Regions from separate parts of the Cronobacter turicensis genome, predicted to be linked through region 3. Evidence: predicted binding sites of a transcription regulator. Region 3 holds the regulator's gene; each other region holds the start of a gene.
The links. The regulator CRP, encoded in region 3, controls carbon source genes, mostly activating them, when cyclic AMP is high. The targets are predictions, from matches to a motif close to ATGTGANNNNNNTCACAT.
Positions count from the first base shown of each region.

Region 1: AB8W27_RS20155 (glutathione S-transferase) is a predicted target of CRP. The motif match lies at 1,104-1,121, and genes of this name have one in related genera.
Region 2: aaeR (HTH-type transcriptional activator AaeR) is a predicted target of CRP. The motif match lies at 1,396-1,413, and genes of this name have one in related genera.
Region 4: udp (uridine phosphorylase) is a predicted target of CRP. The motif match lies at 803-820, and genes of this name have one in related genera.

Region 1 is NZ_CP165997.1:4,232,382-4,235,856, forward strand. Features, by position in the region: gene selA (L-seryl-tRNA(Sec) selenium transferase) at 1-135, opposite strand, end outside; gene AB8W27_RS20155 (glutathione S-transferase) at 240-848, opposite strand; gene AB8W27_RS20160 (PTS mannitol transporter subunit IICBA) at 1,379-3,298, shown strand.
Region 2 is NZ_CP165997.1:3,971,884-3,975,358, reverse strand. Features, by position in the region: gene tldD (metalloprotease TldD) at 1-393, shown strand, start outside; gene aaeR (HTH-type transcriptional activator AaeR) at 434-1,378, opposite strand; gene aaeX (p-hydroxybenzoic acid efflux pump operon protein AaeX) at 1,554-1,757, shown strand; gene aaeA (p-hydroxybenzoic acid efflux pump subunit AaeA) at 1,765-2,697, shown strand; gene aaeB (p-hydroxybenzoic acid efflux pump subunit AaeB) at 2,703-3,475, shown strand, end outside.
Region 3 is NZ_CP165997.1:346,797-350,271, forward strand. Features, by position in the region: gene AB8W27_RS01600 (YccS/YhfK family putative transporter) at 1-1,897, opposite strand, end outside; gene crp (cAMP-activated global transcriptional regulator CRP) at 1,960-2,592, opposite strand; gene AB8W27_RS01610 (OsmC family protein) at 2,902-3,306, shown strand; gene AB8W27_RS01615 (phosphoribulokinase) at 3,354-3,475, opposite strand, start outside.
Region 4 is NZ_CP165997.1:4,073,944-4,077,418, reverse strand. Features, by position in the region: gene AB8W27_RS19465 (dienelactone hydrolase family protein) at 1-684, opposite strand, end outside; gene udp (uridine phosphorylase) at 944-1,699, shown strand; gene rmuC (DNA recombination protein RmuC) at 1,845-3,278, shown strand; gene ubiE (bifunctional demethylmenaquinone methyltransferase/2-methoxy-6-polyprenyl-1,4-benzoquinol methylase UbiE) at 3,368-3,475, shown strand, end outside.

The DNA.
Region 1 (3,475 bases), 500 kb from region 3:
CTCCTGCATCGCGCGAAGCGTGTTGACCACGCGAGTATGGCCGTAGGTGTCCAGCAACGGCTGGAACGCGCTGTCGCGCAGCAGGCGGTCGGTAGCGGGAAGCTGGCTGTAAAGCAGACGGGAATCGGTCGTCATGACGTGAATAAACCTGGATAAAACGTGGCGATAATTTAGCAGGAAACGCGGGGCAGTTCAGTCCCCGCGCACGGTCAGCGCAATAAAGGGCGGTTCGCGCCCGGTCAGGCGCTGGGCGGCTCGGTACGCGCGAAGCTGTCGCGGGTAAAGAGCGCTTCCACCAGTTTCACCAGATGCGGACGCTGCGCGCACCAGCCCGGCGCCACGCGACGGAAATTGAGATAGCCAATAGCGCAGGCCGTTGCGATAGTGGCGAGCGTCAGTTCGTCGGCCTTCAGCGTGCCGTCAGCCACATATCCTTCCAGCGCGTCGAGGCCGCGGTTGATTTTCTCCCGCTGGCGCAGCAGTTCACTTTCCGACTGCTGCTCCGCCGGGCGCGCCTGCTCGCGTACCGAAACCAGCGCCGCGTCCATAATGCCGTCGGCGAGCGCCTCCAGCTGGCGCACTTTCAACGCCGCGCGCGGCGCTTGCGGCACCAGCGCCGGTTGGGCATCCAGCAGCTCGATATACTGCGCGATGATGGGCGAATCAAACCAGGTCTCGCCCTCATCGGTCACCAGCGCCGGCACTTTCCCCAGCGGGTTGTACTGCGCCATGCCGTTCTGTTCGGCATAGGGCGATTCATTTACGAACTCAAACACGATGCCTTTTTCGAGCAGCATCACAGAGATTTTGCGTACAAACGGGCTGGTGTAACTACCGATAAGTTTCATGCCGGGTCCTTTTACGTTAACGCCAGAGAAAGATAAGTATGGGTCAGGATACGCCAAAAGGACGCGCGGCGGCGCGCTAAAACGCACGGCGAGACGCGCCTGGCCGCCGCCTTTTTTCGTCATTTCTCTGCTGTAACTTTCTTACAGACTATCCTTGTTAACGTGAGTGAAAAATGTACGACGCCCGATCGGATTATTCCTGGGAAATATTTTGTGATTCACATCACAAATGAATAACAAAGATGCCGAATGAAAGTGTGATTCTCTTCACATTTAAGAGGTTGTGACGGTGACATTTTGCGCATTGTCTTTTTTTTACACGTCTTTTTTGTGATTCAAATCACGCCACAACACCCTGATCACCCCGACATCACGTGATCACGATCACACTTAACGGGTCTGTCTGGACACCATCGCGATTCAGTGCCAGATTTCGCGTCATCAGAGCATGGGTCCGGCTACCTCTGCCGCCACGTTAACAATAAACCTCGGGCCGCAAGCCTGCGCGTAAACATAAGAAGGGGTGTTCTATGTCATCCGATATCAAGATCAAAGTGCAAAGCTTTGGTCGCTTTCTCAGCAATATGGTAATGCCTAACATCGGCGCGTTTATCGCCTGGGGTATTATCACCGCGTTATTTATTCCCACAGGGTGGTGGCCAAACGAGACGCTGGCGAAGCTGGTTGGTCCGATGATCACCTACCTGCTGCCGCTGCTTATCGGCTATACCGGCGGTAAGCTGGTCGGCGGCGAGCGTGGCGGCGTGGTGGGCGCGATTACCACCATGGGCGTTATCGTCGGCGCGGACATCCCGATGTTCCTGGGCGCGATGATTGCAGGCCCGCTGGGCGGCTTCTGCATCAAGAAATTCGACGCCTCGGTCGACGGCAAAATCAAATCCGGCTTTGAAATGCTGGTGAACAACTTCTCCGCGGGCATCATCGGTATGATCCTCGCGATTCTGGCGTTCCTCGGCATTGGCCCGGCGGTAGAAGTGCTCTCGAAAGTGCTGGCCGCGGGCGTGAACTTCATGGTGGTTCACGACATGCTGCCGCTGGCGTCGATTTTCGTTGAACCAGCGAAAATCCTGTTCCTCAACAACGCCATCAACCACGGCATCTTCTCGCCGCTGGGCATTCAGCAGTCGCATGAACTGGGCAAATCGATCTTCTTCCTGATTGAAGCCAACCCGGGCCCGGGTATGGGTATTCTGCTGGCGTACATGTTCTTTGGTCGCGGCAGCGCCAAACAGTCTGCGGGCGGCGCGGCTATCATCCACTTCCTGGGCGGTATCCACGAAATCTACTTCCCGTATGTGCTGATGAATCCGCGTCTGATCCTCGCTGTTATCCTGGGCGGTATGACCGGCGTATTCTGCCTGACCGTACTGAACGGCGGCCTGGTTTCTCCGGCGTCTCCGGGCTCTATCCTGGCGGTGCTGGCGATGACGCCGAAAGGCGCGTACTTCGCAAACCTGGTGGCGATTTTCGCCGCGATGGCCGTCTCCTTCGTGGTGGCCGCTATCCTGCTGAAAACCAGCAAAGTGAAAGAAGAAGACGATATCGATGCCGCGACCCGTCGCATGCAGGATATGAAAGCGCAGTCTAAAGGCGCGGCAACCGCGGCGAACGCGGATCTGAGCAACGACCTGAGCCACGTGCGTAAAATCATCGTCGCCTGCGACGCCGGTATGGGCTCCAGCGCCATGGGCGCCGGCGTACTGCGTAAGAAAGTGCAGGATGCGGGCCTGAGCCATATTTCCGTCACCAACAGCGCGATTAACAGCCTGCCGGGCGATGTGGATCTGGTTATCACCCACCGCGATTTAACCGAGCGCGCCATGCGTCAGGCGCCGCACGCGCAGCACATTTCGCTGACCAACTTCCTGGACAGCGGCCTGTACGCCGGCCTGACCGAACGTCTGGTTGCCGCGCAGCGTCATACGCAGAACGAAGAGAAAGTCCGCACCAGCCTGCAGGACAGCTTCGACGCCAACGACAGCCATCTGTTTAAGCTCAGCGCAGACAACATCTTCCTGGGCCGTCAGGCGGCGAATAAAGAAGAGGCGATTCGCTTTGCGGGCGAGCAGCTGGTGAAAGGCGGTTACGTTCAGCCGGAATATGTAGACGCGATGCTGGAGCGCGAAAAACTCACCCCGACCTATCTCGGCGAGTCCATCGCGGTTCCGCACGGCACCGTTGAAGCCAAAGACCGCGTGCTGAAAACCGGCGTCGTGTTCTGCCAGTATCCGCAGGGCGTGCGTTTCGGTGAAGAAGAAGACGATATCGCCCGCCTGGTGATTGGTATCGCGGCGCGCAATAACGAACACATTCAGGTTATTACCAGCCTGACCAATGCGCTAGATGATGAAAGCGTGATTGAGCGCCTGGCGCATACCAACAGCGTCGATGAAGTGCTGGCGCTGCTCTCCGGTAAAACCGTGGCGTAAGACCATGCAGAGAGGGACACTGTCCCTCTCTTCGCTATTGAGAAGCTATTGAGATGTTTGTGCTCCACCAGGGCAACCTTACCTCTCCCGCACAGGGAGAGGGCAAGGGAAAGGGAGGTCGCACGCAGCACCCTTTCCCCCGCCCTCTCGGGTGATACAGTTTCCGCTTTAAGTAAG
Region 2 (3,475 bases), 760 kb from region 3:
CGCGAATCCTACGCGCACCTGCCGATGCCGCGTATGACCAACACCTATATGCTGGCTGGCAAGTCTACCCCGCAGGAGATTATCGAGTCCGTGGAGTACGGCATCTTCGCGCCGAACTTCGGCGGCGGCCAGGTGGATATCACCTCCGGTAAGTTCGTCTTCTCGACTTCAGAAGCGTATCTCATCGAAAACGGTAAAGTGACGAAGCCGGTAAAAGGCGCGACGCTAATCGGCTCCGGCATCGAGGCGATGCAGCAGATTTCGATGGTGGGCAACGACGTGAAGCTGGATAACGGCGTCGGTGTTTGCGGTAAAGAAGGCCAGAGCCTGCCGGTAGGCGTTGGTCAGCCAACGCTCAAGGTGGATAATCTCACGGTCGGCGGTACGGCATAAGCGTGGTGTTTCGCCCCTCCGCTGGCGAGGGGCGAGGCATTCAGGCGTGGCTCTCTTTTCCTTTCCCGTTTCTTCCCCGCATCTCCTGGTATACCTGCGCCACTTTCACGAAATAATCATTAAGCGCGTTAATGCAGACCTGCACCTTAAGCGGCAGCTTGTCCTTTTCGGTATAGAGCGCGTACACCGGTCGCGGATCGGACTGGTAGCGCGGAAACAGGATCTCCAGCTCGCCGCTGTTGATCTCATCGATCACCCACATCAACGGCACATACGCAATGCCTGCGCCAGCCTTCAGCCAGCGGGAAAGCGTCATCGGATCGTTGGTGACAAAACGCCCCTGCGGCAGCAGTCGGGTGGAGATGCCTTCCGGCGCGATAAGCTCAAATTCATTGTCGGGACGCACACTATATTCAAGCCATGAATGGTTGGCGAGATCGGCGGGCTTTTCCGGCGTGCCCGCCTGGGCGAGATAGCTTTTGGCGGCGCAGACGACCATCGGCATCGAGCCAAGGCGCCTGGAAAACAGACTGGAGTCCTGGAGCGCGCCGACGCGGATCACTACGTCCAGCCCATCGGCTATAAGGTCCGGCGCCGGAATACCGGTCACCAGGTTGACCGATAGTCCTGGATAGTCACGCAGCATACCGGCAGTCAGCGAAGCCAGCACATTTTGCGCCATGGTTGAAGAGCAGCCGATCCGCAGCGTGCCGATCGGGCTATTATTAAAGGCGTATAACTGTTCGTGCACTTCCTGTACTTCATGCAGCATACGACGGCAGCCCTGGTAGTAAATCCGGCCTGCCTCGGTTAAGCCAATACTGCGGGTGCTGCGGTTTAACAGCTTGACCTGCAACTCATCTTCCAGTTTCGATACCGTCTGACTGATAGAGGAGACGCTCATCTCAAGCTGCCTGGCGGCGCTGGTAAATGAACCCAGCTCCACCACTTTGGCGAACACCGACATTCTTTTTAGTCGTTCCATTATTCACTCTGGCTTAAAAGTGATTTAGATCACATATCATAGATAACTTACTATCAGTTACGCTAATATATTATTTCCAACATAACTAACACCGCACTCTCGCCCGGCCATTCCAGGCCATTCGTTGCGGAATATAGTTTAAAAATCAATCGCCTGCACGCAAATCAAGGTCAACATGAGTCTTTTTCCGGTCATTGTGATATTCGGTCTTTCTTTTCCGCCGATCTTTTTTGAGCTTCTGCTGTCGCTGGCGATTTTCTGGCTGGTGCGTCGTGCGCTGATCCCGACCGGGATTTACGATTTCGTCTGGCATCCGGCGTTATTTAATACGGCGCTTTATTGCTGTCTGTTCTATCTGCTGTCGCGCTTGTTTGTCTGAGGTTGATGTGAAATTACTAACAACAAAAATCACCCGCACAGCCATCACCGTGGTGCTGGTCGTGCTCGCCTTCATCGCTATTTTCCGCGCCTGGAGTTTTTATACCGAATCGCCCTGGACGCGTGATGCGCGCTTTACCGCCGATGTGGTCGCTATCGCGCCGGATGTGGCCGGGCTTATTACGTCGGTGGACGTACATGACAACCAGCTTGTGAAAAAAGATCAGGTGCTTTTCACTATAGACCAGCCGCGCTACCAGAAGGCGCTGGAAGAAGCCGAAGCCGATGTCGCCTACTATCAGGCGCTGGCGAATGAAAAACGCCGCGAGGCGGGCCGTCGTAACCAGCTTGGCGTCCAGGCGATGTCGCGTGAAGAGATAGACCAGGCGAACAACGTGCTGCAAACCGTATTACATCAGCTGGCGAAAGCTGAGGCGACGCGCGATCTGGCGCGGCTCGACCTGCAACGCACGGTGATCCGCGCCCCGGCGGACGGCTGGGTCACTAACCTTAACGTCTATACCGGCGAATTTATTACGCGCGGCTCCACGGCGGTGGCGTTGGTTAAACAGAACAGTTTCTATGTTCTGGCCTATATGGAAGAGACCAAGCTTGAAGGCGTGCGCCCCGGTTTTCGCGTCGAGATCACGCCGCTTGGCAGCAATAATGTCCTGCACGGCACTGTGGACAGCGTCTCGGCGGGCGTGACGAACGCCAGCAGCACCCGCGACGATAAAGGCATGGCGACCGTCGATTCCAACCTGGAGTGGGTACGCCTGGCCCAGCGCGTACCGGTACGTATTCGCCTCGATAAACAGCCAGGCAACCTTTACCCGGCCGGCACGACGGCGACCGTCGTGGTGACGGGCGAGCGGGATCGCGATCGCAGCCAGGAATCGGCCTTTAACAAGCTGATGCACCGCCTGCGCGAATTCGGCTAATGATGATGGGCTTTTTATCTATCGATCCCCGGCATCTGCGCTTTGCGATAAAGCTCGCCACCGCCATTGTGCTGGCGCTGTTCGTCGGGTTTCACTTTCAGCTCGAAACGCCGCGCTGGGCGGTGCTGACCGCGGCTATTGTCGCGGCGGGCCCGGCGTTTGCCGCGGGCGGCGAGCCCTGGTCCGGCGCCATTCGTTATCGCGGCATGCTCAGGATCATCGGCACGTTCATTGGCTGTATCGCCGCGCTGGTGATGATTATCGGCACCATTCGCGCGCCGGTATTAATGCTGACCCTTTGCTGTATCTGGGTCGGTTTCTGTACCTGGGTGTCGTCGCTGGTGAAAGTCGAGAACTCGTATGCCTGGGGGCTGGCGGGTTACACGGCGCTGATTATTGTCATTACGATTCAGGCCGAGCCGCTGCTGGCGCCGCAGTTTGCGCTGGAGCGCTGTAGTGAAATCGTTCTCGGGATTTTCTGCGCGATTATCGCCGATCTTCTGTTCTCCCCGCGCTCCATTAAAAAAGAGATTGACCGCGAACTGGACGCGCTGCTGGTGGAGCAGTTTCGCCTGATGCAGCTCTGCATGGCCCACGGCGACAGCGAAGAGGTGGATAAAGCGTGGGGCGCGCTGGTGCGTCGTACCGCCGCGCTCGACGGTATGCGGGTTAACCTGAATATGGAGTCATCGCGCTGGGTGCGGGCGAATCGCCGCCTTAAAGCGCTCAATACGCTCTCCCTGACGCTCATTACCCAGGCCTGCGAAACCTATCTCAT
Region 3 (3,475 bases):
CGCCCGGCGCGTCATGCTCCAGCCGCTGCTGGCAGCGCTGTAGCGCAATTTCACAAGCCTGTAAGTAGCGCGCCGCCGTCTCCGGCGTCAGCGTGGTTTGCTCGCGCGCCATCGTCGTTATCGCGTTGATGTGCTCGACGATAAACTGACTGTGCGTGACCCACAGACGCATATCCTCCAGATAACGACTGTTAAAGCCCGGCTCCTGCATGGCCTGATTGAGCGAGTTATAGAGCGCGTTGTGCGCCTGGTTGACCTGCATCCGCTGCCACGCCAGCGGGCCGGGCTGCGGATCGTCGCTCAGGATCAGGCGCAGCGCCTCCTGGTCGGCCTCCAGCGCGTCATGCGCGTTCTGGCGCAGCAGGCCGCTCTGCCACTGGGGCCAGAGCCAGACCATGCCGCCGAACGCGATAAGGCAGCCGGACAGCGTGTCTATCAGGCGCGCCACGATGTACTGCTCGCCGTTGAGCGTCAGGATTTGCAGCGAATAGACCGCCGTGACGGTAAAGCCAATCATCGCCCAGCCGTAGTGCCGCCGGATTATCAGATAACTGATTAAGGTCACCAGCAACATGCCGAGCAGGGTATAGCCCTGCGGCACATTCAGGTGCAGCGTGATGCCCGCGATAATCAGCCCCGCCAGCGTGCCGCCCGCCCGGTGCAGGATGCGCACCCGTGTCGCGCCATAGCCGTTTTGCGTGACGAAGAGCACCGTCATCAGGATCCAGTACGGCTTCGGTAAATTGAACGCGCTCCCTAACAGGCCCGCCGCCGCCAGCATTACGCCCAGACGCGCGGCGGTGCGCAGCGCCGCGGATTTCAACGACAGATAGCTTTTCAACGCCCGCAGCAGCGGCAGGCGGCGCTGGCCGCTGTCCATCAGGTCACGGGCGTAGAGCGGGCGCTGGGTGCGTAGCACGCGGGCGATACGGCTGAAATGGTATTCGCAAAACTGGCCGACCGGGTTGTCCGGATGCTGACGGGCGATTTTCGCCAGCGCCTCAATCTGCTTATCCATTGAGAAGCGGTACGAGTAGCGGTGGTAGAGAATATCGTCAGAGAGCGTGCGCAGGCGCGTGGCGACGGTCTGGGCCGTCCAGCGCAGCACCGCTTCGGCGTGGCTGCGCTCCACCAGCTTTTGCACTTCACGCGGCTGATGCAGGGAGACCGAAATATGCTCCTGAAGATCCAGCGCCACCTGAAACGTGCGCAGCAGGCGTTTGTAGCCGTTCTGTTTGGTCGCCGACAGCATCTGTAGCTGCTGATAGCACTGGCTTATCTGATCCACCACTTTTTGCTGATGCACCAGTAGCGGCGGCAGCGCCTGTTCCGGTTCTGTGTGGCGCGTCAGCAGGCTGTATTTCGCTTCGCAGTAGTCGGCGAGGCTTTTATAAATCAGGCTTAACGATTCACGCAGCGGCTGTTCACGCCACAGCCAGAACCAGAAACCGTTAAACGCGCCATACCAGAGCGTGCCGAGAACGTAGAGCAGCATCGGCTCCCAGACGGGCATATTCCCGGCGAGGCTTAACGTGAAGATGGCCGCGATAAGCGACGCGGGCAGCAGGCGCGCATGCAGGGGGCTTATCTCCGCCGTCACGCCCAGCAGCAGCGCCAGCATCAGCAGAATAAGCGGCAGCGGGATGGCCTGTAACAGCAGAAACTGTACCGCCAGGCTGCTCAGCGCAAACAGCGAGGCGCCGATGATCAAGCGTTTGAAGAAGCGTTTGTGCGGGGTATCGAGACCGGCAATATTGCAGCAGGCGGGGACGAGTGAAAACAGCAACCCTTGTTGGAGATGGCCCAGCATCAACCCGACCGCCACCGGCAGGCTTAAGATCAGCGTTTGCCGTAAAGCGTAATTAATTTCAGGGTGATAGATAAGACGACGCCACATAGGGGAGAAGTATAGATACAAAAACGGCGTGTTACCGAAGCGACACGCCGTTTTTTGATTTTTTAGCGGGTACCGTAAACCACAATAGTTTTACCGTGGGCGGAGATCAGGTTCTGATCTTCGAGCATTTTCAGAATGCGGCCAACGGTTTCGCGGGAGCAGCCGACAATCTGGCCGATTTCCTGACGCGTGATTTTAATCTGCATTCCGTCCGGATGGGTCATCGCGTCCGGCTGTTTCGCCAGGTTCAGCAGCGTCTGAGCGATGCGGCCGGTCACGTCCAGGAAGGCGAGGTTGCCCACTTTCTCTGAGGTGACTTGCAGGCGGCGAGCCATCTGCGAGGAGAGACGCATCAGAATATCCGGGTTAACCTGAATCAGCTGACGGAATTTTTTGTAGGAGATTTCAGCCACTTCACAGGCAGTTTTAGCGCGAACCCAGGCGCTGCGTTCCTGACCTTCCTCGAACAAACCCAGTTCGCCGATGAAGTCTCCCTGATTCAGGTACGAGAGGATCATCTCCTTGCCCTCTTCATCTTTGATCAGCACTGCCACTGAGCCTTTGACGATGTAATACAGCGTCTCCGCTTTTTCACCCTGGTGAATCAGCGTGCTCTTAGATGGATACTTATGAATGTGGCAATGAGACAAGAACCATTCAAGAGTCGGGTCTGTTTGCGGTTTGCCAAGCACCATGCGCGGTTATCCTCTGTTTTAAACTGGCTCCAAAGACAGGGCGCGTAACCCCTGTCTGGCTTTGCAATCATCATCTTCCCGCTTCCAGGGAAGTTGGCTGTCCGTGGACATCGCAGCCGATAAATTGTCTTCTCCTCTGCACCCATGCGTAACATCAATGTATCGCCGCTGCATCCAGACTGTTTTAGCATAGCTTTTATCAGGTGTCTCCTGTTGTCTCGTTTCAGCTTGACGCAGGTCGCCTTCCGTTGCCTCTGATGACGCGCGCGCGTAATCTGTCAGAAAAATGAATAGCCTGGAGCGAATAACATGCATGCACGAGTGAAATGGGTGGAAGGCTTAACCTTCCTTGGCGAGTCCGCTTCGGGGCATCAGATCCTGATGGACGGCAACTCCGGCGACAAAGCGCCGAGCCCGATGGAAATGGTCTTAATGGCGGCAGGTGGCTGCAGCGCCATTGATGTGGTCTCTATTCTGCAAAAAGGCCGTCACGACGTGACCGACTGCGAAGTGAAGCTGACCTCAGAGCGTCGCGAAGAGGCTCCGCGTCTGTTCACGCATATCAATCTGCACTTTGTGGTGACGGGTAAAGATCTGAAAGACGCGGCAGTGTCGCGCGCGGTGGATCTGTCGGCGGAGAAGTACTGTTCAGTGGCGCTGATGCTCGGCAAAGGGGTCAACATCACCCATTCTTACGAAGTGATCGACGCGTGATGTGACGGCGGGCGGCCCGGCAGGCGCAGCGCCACCGGGCCATTCTGTCACGCTATCTGTTTCCCTTCCATCAGCCGCTGCACCAGCGGCAGCATAATAAGCTCCATCGCCAGCCCCATCTTGCCGCCCGGCACCACCAGCGTATTGATGTGCGAGATAAACGAGCCCT
Region 4 (3,475 bases), 660 kb from region 3:
CGCCTTCGCGTTGGCGGCGCGCAGCGCCTGACGCATCGTTTCCACGCTCTCCTGCGAAATGCCAGTATCCTGCGCGCCATACAGCCCCAGCACCGGCGCGGTGAGATCGGTGGCGATATCCACCGGATGCTTCGGCGAATTCAGCGTCTTATCGCCCATGAGCTTGCCATACCAGGCGACCGCGGCTTTCAGCTGCGGATTGTGCGCGGCATACAGCCACGCGATACGCCCGCCCCAGCAAAAGCCGGTCAGCATCAGACGATGCGCGTCGCCGCCGTTGCGTGACGCCCAGCTTGCTACATGATCCAGATCCGCCAGCACCTGCGCGTCCGGCACTTTCGACACCAGATTGCTCAGCAATGACGAAATATCGTCATACTCATTCGGGTCGCCCTGGCGAAAATAAAGTTCCGGCGCCACCGCCAGATACCCTTCCAGGGCCAGGCGACGGCAAATATCGCGGATATGTTCGTGCACGCCGAAAATCTCCTGCACCACAATCACCACCGGCAGCGGGCCATCGGCAGCGCGCGGGCGGGCGTGGTAAGCAGGCATATTTTCGCCCTGCGTAGGAATCGAGGTTTCGCCTGCGATAATGGCATCCTGCGGCGTATGAACTACCGTTGAAGCGACAGGTGAGACCGCAGCGGCAAAACCCGCTTTATTGTCAGTGTTGTTGTTCATGGCATTCTCCGTACCCGTTATTGTTTTAGCGCATCCCTAACTATAGTCTGCGTGCGACGGGAATGGGGGTGGCAAAAGCAGGCATCTGTCATGTGAGCTTTCACTTATCGGGTTGCATGTGTGATGGTCATCACGAAATAATGGAAAATTAATGCAACTCCTTTCTTTTGAAGTGAATCCGGTCACGAAAAATGCCGGAAAGGTTCTGTAAAGTACCGTTTTGCTTCTCCTGACAAACCGACCCACAGAGGAGTCACCTATGTCTGATGTTTTTCACCTCGGCCTTAAAAAAAGCGATCTTCAGGGCGCTGAATTAGCGATTGTCCCGGGCGACCCGGAGCGAGTGGAAAAGATCGCCGCGCTGATGGATAAGCCGGTCAAACTGGCCTCCCACCGTGAATTCACCTCCTGGCGCGCTGAGCTTGATGGCAAAGCGGTCATCATCTGCTCCACCGGCATCGGCGGCCCGTCGACCTCTATTGCAGTTGAAGAGCTGGCGCAACTGGGCATTCGCACGTTCCTGCGCGTGGGCACCACCGGCGCTATCCAGCCGCACATCAACGTCGGCGACGTGCTGGTGACGACCGCCTCCGTACGCCTTGATGGCGCTAGCCTGCACTTCGCGCCGATGGAATACCCGGCCGTGGCTGATTTCGCCTGCACCACCGCGCTGGTGGAAGCCGCCAAAGCGGTTGGCGCGACCACGCACATCGGCGTGACCGCCTCTTCCGACACCTTCTACCCAGGCCAGGAGCGCTACGACACCTTTTCCGGCCGCGTGGTCAGCCGCTTTAACGGCTCCATGAAAGAGTGGCAGGCGATGGGCGTGATGAACTATGAAATGGAATCCGCGACGCTGCTGACCATGTGTTCAAGCCAGGGCCTGCGCGCGGGCATGGTGGCGGGCGTTATCGTCAACCGCACCCAGCAAGAGATCCCGAACGCGGAAACCATGAAACAAACCGAAAGCCACGCGGTGAAAATCGTGGTGGAGGCGGCGCGCCGTCTTCTCTGATTGCTCCTTTCAGGCCGGCGCTCCGCCGGCCTTTTTGCGTAATGCCTCGCAGGAATAACGCTCCTTACAGAAAAACGCTTTTCCTCTGGAATTATGTACAGCACAATCCTCTCTGGCGTGATGAGCGGTTCAGGCAGGAGGCGTGGTGGAAATCTCATATCTGGTGTTAGCAGTGGTCGCGCTGGCGGGCGTAGCCGTAGGTTGGCTGGCGTCAGGCCTGCGAACCGCCCAGCAAAAAGCGGAGCTGCTGGCGGAACAGCGCGATATCTACGGCGAACTCAGCGCGGCCCGCGAGGCGCTGGCGCATAACCAGCACTGGCGTGATGAGTGCGATCTGCTTAATAACGAACTACGCAACCTGCGTGAAATCAACAGCTCGCTGGAGTCCGATCTGCGCGAAGTAACCACGCGGCTGGAAGCCACTCAGGTCCACGCCGAAGAAAAACTGCGCCAGATGATGAGCAGCGAGCAGCGTCTGAGCGAACAATTTGAAAACCTCGCCAATCGTATTTTTGAGCAGAGCCGTCGCCAGGTCGATGAGCAAAACCGCCAGAGCCTGAATGGTCTGCTTTCCCCGCTGCGCGAACAGCTCGACGGGTTCCGCCGCCAGGTGCAGGAGAGCTTCGGGCAAGAGTCGCGCGAGCGCCATACGCTGGCCCATGAAATCCGCAATCTTCAACAGCTGAATGCGCAAATGGCGCAGGAAGCCGTCAACCTGACGCGCGCCTTAAAAGGCGACAACAAAGCCCAGGGCAACTGGGGTGAAGTGGTGCTCGCCCGCGTGCTGGAAGCCTCGGGCCTGCGCGAAGGGCATGAGTATGAAACGCAGGTCAACATTCAACTGGCCGACCGTAGCCGTATGCAGCCGGATGTCATCGTGCGTCTGCCACAAGGCAAAGATGTAGTGATTGACGCCAAAATGACGCTGGTGGCCTATGAGCGTTACTTTAACGCTGAAGATGACTACAACCGCGAGATGGCGCTAAACGAGCATATCGCTTCTCTTCGCAATCATATTCGCCTGCTGGGCCGTAAGGATTACCAGCAGTTGCCGGGGTTGCGCACGCTGGATTACGTGCTGATGTTTATCCCGGTCGAACCCGCTTTCCTGCTGGCTATCGACAAGCAGCCGGAACTCATCACCGAGGCTTTAAAAAACAACATTATGCTGGTGAGTCCGACCACGCTCCTGGTGGCGCTGCGCACCATTTCCAACCTCTGGCGCTATGAGCATCAAAGCCGTAACGCCCAGCAGATAGCCGATCGCGCCAGCCGTCTTTACGACAAAATGCGGCTGTTCGTTGACGACATGAGCGCCATCGGCCAGAACCTCGACAAAGCCAGCGACAGCTACCGACAGGCGATGAAAAAGCTCGCCAGCGGGCGCGGCAACCTGCTCGCGCAGGCGGAGGCGTTCCGGGGCATGGGCGTTGAGGTAAAGCGCGAGATTAATCCGGATTTGGCCGAACAGGCGGTGCAGGACGACGAAGCGTTCGCGCTCTCCGATGCCGAAGCGCTTGCCACCGCCCCTGATGAAAACAGCCACTTAGCGGCGTTTCGCGTCGCGGGCGAGCGCTGAGCGGCGCGGCAATGCCGCCTTGAATCGTAGGGCAATTGCGGCCAATCTGTTACACTTCACAAACATTTCCTTGATAAGCAGGCACTGAGATGGTTGAAGATTCACAAGATACAACGCACTTTGGCTTTCAGACCGTAGCGAAAGAGCAAAAAGCGGATATGGTGGCGCAGGTCTTCCACTCCGTGGCGGCGAAATAT